DNA from 3 places in the Amycolatopsis plumensis genome. Region 3 is predicted to be linked to each of the others. Evidence: riboswitches for the same ligand, from Rfam matches in the RefSeq annotation. Region 3 holds a riboswitch; each other region holds the start of a gene.
The links. Region 3 has a riboswitch for S-adenosylmethionine ahead of ACFPLC_RS30410 (aminotransferase class V-fold PLP-dependent enzyme). Riboswitches for the same ligand answer to the same signal wherever they lie in the genome.
Positions count from the first base shown of each region.

Region 1: it holds a riboswitch for S-adenosylmethionine, as region 3 does, so the genes downstream of both, thrC (threonine synthase) here and ACFPLC_RS30410 (aminotransferase class V-fold PLP-dependent enzyme) in region 3, are expected to answer to the same signal.
Region 2: it holds a riboswitch for S-adenosylmethionine, as region 3 does, so the genes downstream of both, ACFPLC_RS07415 (methionine ABC transporter ATP-binding protein) here and ACFPLC_RS30410 (aminotransferase class V-fold PLP-dependent enzyme) in region 3, are expected to answer to the same signal.

Region 1 covers NZ_JBHSJY010000001.1:186,893-189,131, forward strand. The annotation lists gene ACFPLC_RS00995 (hypothetical protein) at 1-34, shown strand, start outside; gene holA (DNA polymerase III subunit delta) at 57-1,037, opposite strand; SAM riboswitch class I at 1,186-1,319, shown strand; gene thrC (threonine synthase) at 1,333-2,239, shown strand, end outside.
Region 2 covers NZ_JBHSJY010000001.1:1,637,540-1,639,778, reverse strand. The annotation lists gene rsmA (16S rRNA (adenine(1518)-N(6)/adenine(1519)-N(6))-dimethyltransferase RsmA) at 1-721, shown strand, start outside; SAM riboswitch class I at 847-937, shown strand; gene ACFPLC_RS07415 (methionine ABC transporter ATP-binding protein) at 1,147-2,160, shown strand; gene ACFPLC_RS07410 (4-(cytidine 5'-diphospho)-2-C-methyl-D-erythritol kinase) at 2,230-2,239, shown strand, end outside.
Region 3 covers NZ_JBHSJY010000001.1:6,227,328-6,229,566, reverse strand. The annotation lists gene ACFPLC_RS30410 (aminotransferase class V-fold PLP-dependent enzyme) at 1-1,187, opposite strand, end outside; SAM riboswitch class IV at 1,227-1,341, opposite strand; gene ACFPLC_RS30405 (M23 family metallopeptidase) at 1,616-2,068, opposite strand; gene ACFPLC_RS30400 (potassium/proton antiporter) at 2,212-2,239, opposite strand, start outside.

The DNA.
Region 1 (2,239 bases), 6.0 Mb from region 3:
CCACCTGCCCTGCGCGGACCGGCCCCTGGCGTGATGCCGTTCGAGACCGGCAGCGGTCAGCGGTCGCCCTTGGCCGCGGCCACCTCGAGGACCGCTCGCTCCAGCGCGTAGCCCGGGTCCGCCGCCACGCCCTTGACCTCGGCGTTCAGCCGCGCGACCACGCGCATCGCCGTCGCGAGGCCGTCGGCGTTCCAGCCGCGGGACTGGCCCTGCGCCTTGCGGATCTTCCACGGCGGCATGCCCAGCTCGCCCGCCAGCTGGTTCGGGTTGCCCCGGCCCGCGCCGGAGACCCGGGCGATCGTGCGGACCGCGTCGGCCAGCGCATCGGCCACCAGGACGTGCGGGACACCCAGCTGCATCGCCCACCGCAGCGACTCCAGTGCCGCCGCGCGGTCGCCGCTGACCGCCTTCTCCGCGACCGCGAACCCGGTCACGTCGGCGCGGCCGCGGTGGTAGCGGCGGACCGCGTCGGCGTCGACGGCGCCGTCCGTGTCGGCGACCAGCTGCGTCGCCGCCGAAGAGAGTTCCCGCAGGTCGGAGCCCACGGCGTCGAGGAGGGCGGCGACGCCCGCCGGGTCGATCTTGCCGCCCACCCGGCGCACCTCGTGGCGCACGAACTGCTCCCGCTCGGCCGGCTTGGTCAGCTTCGGGCACTCGGTGACCTCGGCGCCGGCCTTCTTCAGCGCCGCGGGGAGCGTCTTGCCCGCCTTGCTGCGGCCGCCGCCGGTGTGCACGACGACGAGCACGACGCCGTCCGCCGGGTCCTTCAGGTAGGCCGCGACGGCGTCGGCCAGCTCCTGCGAGATGTCCTGCGCCGACTCGAGGACGATCACCCGGCCTTCGCTGAACAGCGACGGGCTGACCAGTTCGGCCAGCTCCGGAGCTGTGAGATCGGACACCCGGACCCGCGTCAGCTCCGCGGTCGGGTCCGTCGCGCGGGCGGCGGCGAGCGTCTCGCGGACGGCCCGCTCGATCAGCAGTTCTTCCTCCCCGAGCACCAGCTGCAGCGGGGCCGGGGCGGTGGCTTGCGCGGTCACCCCGGAATCCTCTCACTTGCGCTCTCGTGCGCCCGCTCCGGTGATGTCGTGCGGCCACCGTGGCACGGGCCGAGCGGGATGTCGTACGGTGTAGCCGAGGCAGCCCGCCCCGGACGATCCGGCGTGCGCGGCACCGACAACCGAATACCGCTCATCCAGAGGGGCAGAGGGAACGGCCCGACGAAGCCCCGGCAACCGGCGTACAGCCCGTCATCCCGCGATCGCGGGGTAGCTGACGACCACGGTGCCAATTCCGGCCCGCTTTGGCGGGGCAGATGAGGAAAGGAACCTCGCGATGACCGCAACCCTCGGCACGACCTCCACCACCAAGACCCCGGATCTCGGTCCCGCCGTCGAACTGGTGTCGAAGGAAGAGGGTCACCGGCAGCCGCTCGCTCCGGAATTCGTCTCCGCCGAAGACTTCTCGCCGCTCGAGGTCGCCTACGACTTCGGCCGCGTCCGCCGCGAAGACATCGAGGCCGGCCCCAAGAACATCTGGCGCTACAAGAAGCTCCTTCCCGTTCCGTCCAACGTCGAAGAGATCCCGAACACCGAGCCGGGCGCGACGCGGCTGGTCCGCGCCGACCGCCTCGCCAAGGAACTCGGCCTCAAGCGCGTGTGGGTCAAGGACGACACGGGCAACCCGACGCACTCGTTCAAGGACCGCGTCGTCGCCGTCGCGCTGGCCGCGGCCCGCGAGTTCGGGTTCGAGGTGCTCGCGTGTCCGTCGACCGGCAACCTGGCCAACGCGACGGCCGCCGCCGCGGCCCGCGCCGGCTGGCGGTCGGTCGTGCTGATCCCCAAGACCCTCGAGCGCGCCAAGATCCTCACCACCGCGGTGTACGACGGCGACCTCCTCGCCATCGACGGCAACTACGACGACGTCAACCGCCTCGCCACCGAACTCGCCGGCGAACACCCGAAGTGGGCGTTCGTCAACGTGAACGTCCGGCCGTACTACTCGGAGGGCTCGAAGACGCTGGCCTTCGAGGTCGCCGAGCAGCTCGGCTGGCGCATCCCGCCGCAGATCGTCGTCCCGATCGCCTCCGGTTCGCAGCTGACCAAGGTGGACAAGGGTTTCCGCGAACTGGGCCAGCTCGGTCTGGTGGACGCCAGCCCGTACAAGGTGTTCGGCGCGCAGGCCACGGGTTGCTCGCCGGTGTCGGCGGCGTTCCGCGAAGGCCACGACGTGGTCCAGCCGG
Region 2 (2,239 bases), 4.6 Mb from region 3:
CGTGGAGCTCGCCGGGATCACCCCGGACGACGTCGTCCTCGAGGTCGGGCCCGGGCTCGGGTCGCTGACGCTCGGGCTGCTCGCCACCGGGGCGCGGGTCGTCGCCGTCGAGATCGATCCCAAGCTCGCCGGACGGCTGCCCCGGACCGTCGCCGAACGGGGCCCGGAAGCCGCGGGAAACCTCACCGTCGTCGGGGCCGACGCCCTGCGCGTCACCCGGGACGAACTGGGCGAGCCGACCGCTCTGGTCGCCAACCTGCCCTACAACGTCGCCGTGCCCGTCGTGCTGCACCTGCTGGCCGAGGTGCCCTCGCTGAAGACCGGGCTCGTCATGGTGCAGACCGAGGTCGCCGACCGGATGGCCGCCGCCCCCGGCAGCCGGATCTACGGCGTGCCGAGCGTCAAGCTCGCCTGGTACGGCCCCGCACGCAAGGTCGCCGCCGTGCCACGCTCGGTGTTCTGGCCGGTGCCGAACGTCGATTCCGCGCTCGTCGCCTTCGAACGTGCCGGCTCGACGGCGTCCGAAGACCGGGACGTCCTCTTCGGCCTGGTGGACGCCGCCTTCTCACAACGCAGGAAGACGCTCCGGGCCGCGCTCGCGGGCTGGGCGGGCTCGGCCGAGCGCGCCGGCGAGCTCCTGACGGCCGCCGGGATCGACCCCCGGACCCGCGGCGAGCAGCTGGACGTGCACGACTTCGCCCGGATCGCCGCCGCGCGTTAGCGATCCACTGTGGAAGCGTGAAAATACGCCCTTGCCGCCCGTAATCCCGTCATCCGGACACCGCCACTCGTGTGATCTGGGCCAACGGGCTTGCGTTCGCTCCTCGGGATCGGTTTTACTCAGTACGTCCATCCCGAGCGACTGAGAGACCTGGCTCGCCGAAGTCGCAGCAACCACCCTCCGCAGGGCAGGTGCTACCGCCAGGACCGATGGAGGCCGTTTTCGATGAAGAGGGTAGCCCGCCCCCTGCTCCTGACCAGGCGTCGCGTTGTCGACGAAGGCCGCCGCTCCGTGACCGCATGTCGACGCTCCCACTGAGCTTGTCGTAGCCGGTCCACCTCTTCTTCATGCACCGTCCTAACCGGACGGACTTCGCTTGCGGCCGGGCGTCCCCGCGCGGGTGCGCCCCGTTTTCTGGAGCCTTCGTGATCACCGTCGAAAACCTGTCCAAAACCTTTGCCACCAACGGAAATTCGGTCGTCGCCCTGCGGGACGTGAGCGTCGACGTCCAGGCCGGCTCGCTGTTCGGCGTGGTCGGTCCCGCCGGGTCCGGCAAGTCCGTCCTCGCCCGGTGCATCGCGCTGCAGGAGCGCCCCGACCGCGGTGTCGTCCGCCTCGACGGCCTCAACACCGGCACCCTCGACGGCCGCCGCCTCCGCGAAATCCGCCGTCAGCTCGGCGTCGTTTCGACGAAGCCGGAGCTGATCGCCGAGCGCACCATCGCCGGCAACATCGCTTCCCCGCTCGAGCAGCTCGGCGTCGACGGCCCGCAGCGCCGCAGCCGGGTCGGCTCGCTGCTCGACCTCGTCGGCCTGACCCAGCGCGCCGCGCAGCGTCCCGGCGAGCTGTCCGCCGGTCAGCTCCGCCGCGTGGCGGTCGCGAAGGCACTGGCGGCGGCCCCGGCCGTGCTGCTCGCCGACGACCCGACCGCCGGCGTCGACCCGGAGGAGGCCGGGGCGGTGCTCGCCGTCCTCGACCGGGCGCGCTCCGAGCTGGGCACCACGGTCGTCGTCACGACGCCGGACGCGGGCGTGGTCCGCCGGGTCTGCGACGACGTCGCGGTGCTGGAGGACGGCACGGTCGTCGAGCGCGGCACGGTGCTCGACCTGATCTCGAACCCGGCCAGCCGCACCGCGCAGGCCCTGCTGCCGGCCATCGAGACCACCCGCGCCCAGGTGGCGCGCTACGACCGCTCGGCCGACGTCGTGCTGGTCGGCTTCGCGTCGGTGGGCGCGCTGCTCCCGGAGGCCGCGGGCCGCTTCGACGTCGAGTTCGCCACCATCGGCGGCGGCCTGACCCGGATCGGCGACACCCCGGTGGGCCGGTTCCGCCTCGGCGTCCGCGGCGAGCGGGCCGACGCGGCGCTGGCGTGGGTCGCCGAGCGCGGCGGGCACGTCACGCACACCGCGCGCGGCCCGCAGGGTGTCGCGGCTGCCTGATCGCTGTCCCCGAACGCCCCGATGCGCAGGTCGCATCGGGGCGTTTCCGGGGGCACGTAGGCTGGTCGGGTGCTCGCCG
Region 3 (2,239 bases):
GTGCTGCCGAGGCCGAGGCTGACGCGGACCGCCTGCTGCCCGTCGCCGCCGGTGACGCCGATCAGCCGCTTGGCCGCGATGTGGGCGCAGAAGGCGCCGTCGCGGACGCCGATGCCGTACTCGGCGGACAGCACCGCGGCGAGCCAGCCCGGGTCGAACCCGTCGACGACGAAGCTCACCGTGCCGACCCGGTCGACCGGCGCGTCGAACAGCCGCAGTTCGGCGCAGCCCGGGATGGCCTCGAGGCCCTTGCGCAGCCGGGTGAGCAGGGCCTGTTCGTGGTGTTCGATCGCGGCCCAGTTCTCGCTCAGCGTTTCGCACGCGACGCCGAGCGCGTACACGCCGACGGTGTTGGGCGAACCGGCTTCGTGGCGCTCGGGGCCGGTGTTCCAGACGACGGCGTCTTCGGTGACGAGCTTCGTCGCGCCGCCGCCGGCGAGGTACGGCGGCGCGGCGCGCAGCCAGTCGGCGCGGCCGATCAGCGCGCCCGCACCGAACGGCGCGTACAGCTTGTGGCCGGACAGGGCGACGTAGTCGACGTCCAGTTCCTTGATGGAGGTCCGGCGGTGCGGGGCCAGCTGGGCGGCGTCGAGCGCGATGCGCGCGCCGTGTTTCCGCGCCACCGCGGCGATTTCCGCCACCGGGAACAGCTCACCGGTCACATTGGACGCTCCGGTGACCACGACCAGCCGCGGTCCCTGCGGGGCGGCCGCGAGCGCATCGTCCACAGCGGACACCGCGGCGAGGCGGGTGCGCGGCGTCGGCAGCCGCCGGACGTTCGGCCCCGCCCACGGGAGGAGGGTGGCGTGGTGCTCGGTGTCGAACACGATCACCGTGGTGTGCCGCGGCAGGCTGCGGGCGAGCAGGTTGAAGGAATCGGTGGTGTTGCGGGTGAAGACGACGGTGTCGGTGCGCCGGGCGTCGACGAAGCGGCGCAGGACGTCCCGGGTGCGCTCGTAGAGCTTGGTCGAGACCTGCGACGCGAAGCCGGCACCGCGGTGGACGCTGGCGTACCAGGGCAGGAACTCGTCGACCTTGGCGCGGACGGCGTCGAGACAGGGGGCGCTCGCGGCGTGGTCGAGATTGGCGTAGCCGACGGTTTCCCCGGTCACCAGGGGAACGCGCAGCGACGCCCCGGCGACGGCCGGGATGGCTTCGGTCTGGGTGCGAGTGATGGCGAGAGTCATCGGGGTGCCTCCTCGGCGATCCGGGGGACCCCGGCGAGGGGCCCGCGCTTGCCCGTCGCACGGCGCGACCGGCCCGGTCTTCACCCGGGGCACCCCACCGCGGTAGGAGGGTTGCCGGCCAGCAAGCCGGGGCTTCGCGCTGGCACTCATGACCTGAGCCAGAAGGTAACCGAGAACGCGCCCGGCGGCCAACCCCGGATTCACATTCTGAGACGCCGCTCACAGACGGTGAGGAGCGTCGGCTCGGGTCGCGGGCGGACGGCGACGGACAGCACCCCGAGGTGGCCTGCGATCCCCGTCCCACACCCCCGAGGCGGCCTTCGGGGCATCCCGTGCCCCCGACCGCCACCCTCGACCGAGGTGCTCCGCGCCGCAGTGCTCATTGCACGCTCGTGGGCCGCTCGTGCCCGGCTCGTGCGCCGTTCGCGTCAGGGCGTCGCGCGGAAGCGGCCCGGGAGCTGGACCACGACGCCGTCCGCAAGGTGCGTCGCGGTGCCCGAGTACTGCTCCGGTCCCGCCGCGAAGCGCCAGCCGCCGAGGGTCTTGCCGTCGACCGGCTCGCCGAGAGCCGCCGCGACCGCCGTCGAGATCCGGGCGAACGCGACGCCGTCCCAGTCGCCCGCCGCCGCGTCGGGGAGCGTCCACAGCGTGAAGTGGACGTGCGCGCCGGTGCTGCTGCCGCCGCACGGCAGCGCGTTGCCGGTCGAGCCCAGCACCGTCCCGGCCTCGACGTGCTCACCGTCGGTGACGCGGATGCCCTCGAGGTGGTAGTAGCCGGTCCGCCACCCACCCGGGTGATCGACGGTCACCCAGTCGCCGCCGGAGCAGTGCTGCAGGCGGACCGTGCCGTCCGCGGGGCTGAAATCGATGGCGTTCCGCACGCCGCCGGTGCCGTCGTCGGAGTGGATGCCCGCCGAGTAGGCCTGCCGGCCCGCTTCGAACGGGAAGGCGAGCGCCGGGAAGGACTCGGCGGACGCCGGGGGCGCCAGGAGCCCGACGGCGGCGAGGACGGCAGCGGCCGGAATTACCGGCCGGACTCGCCCTTCCAGCGA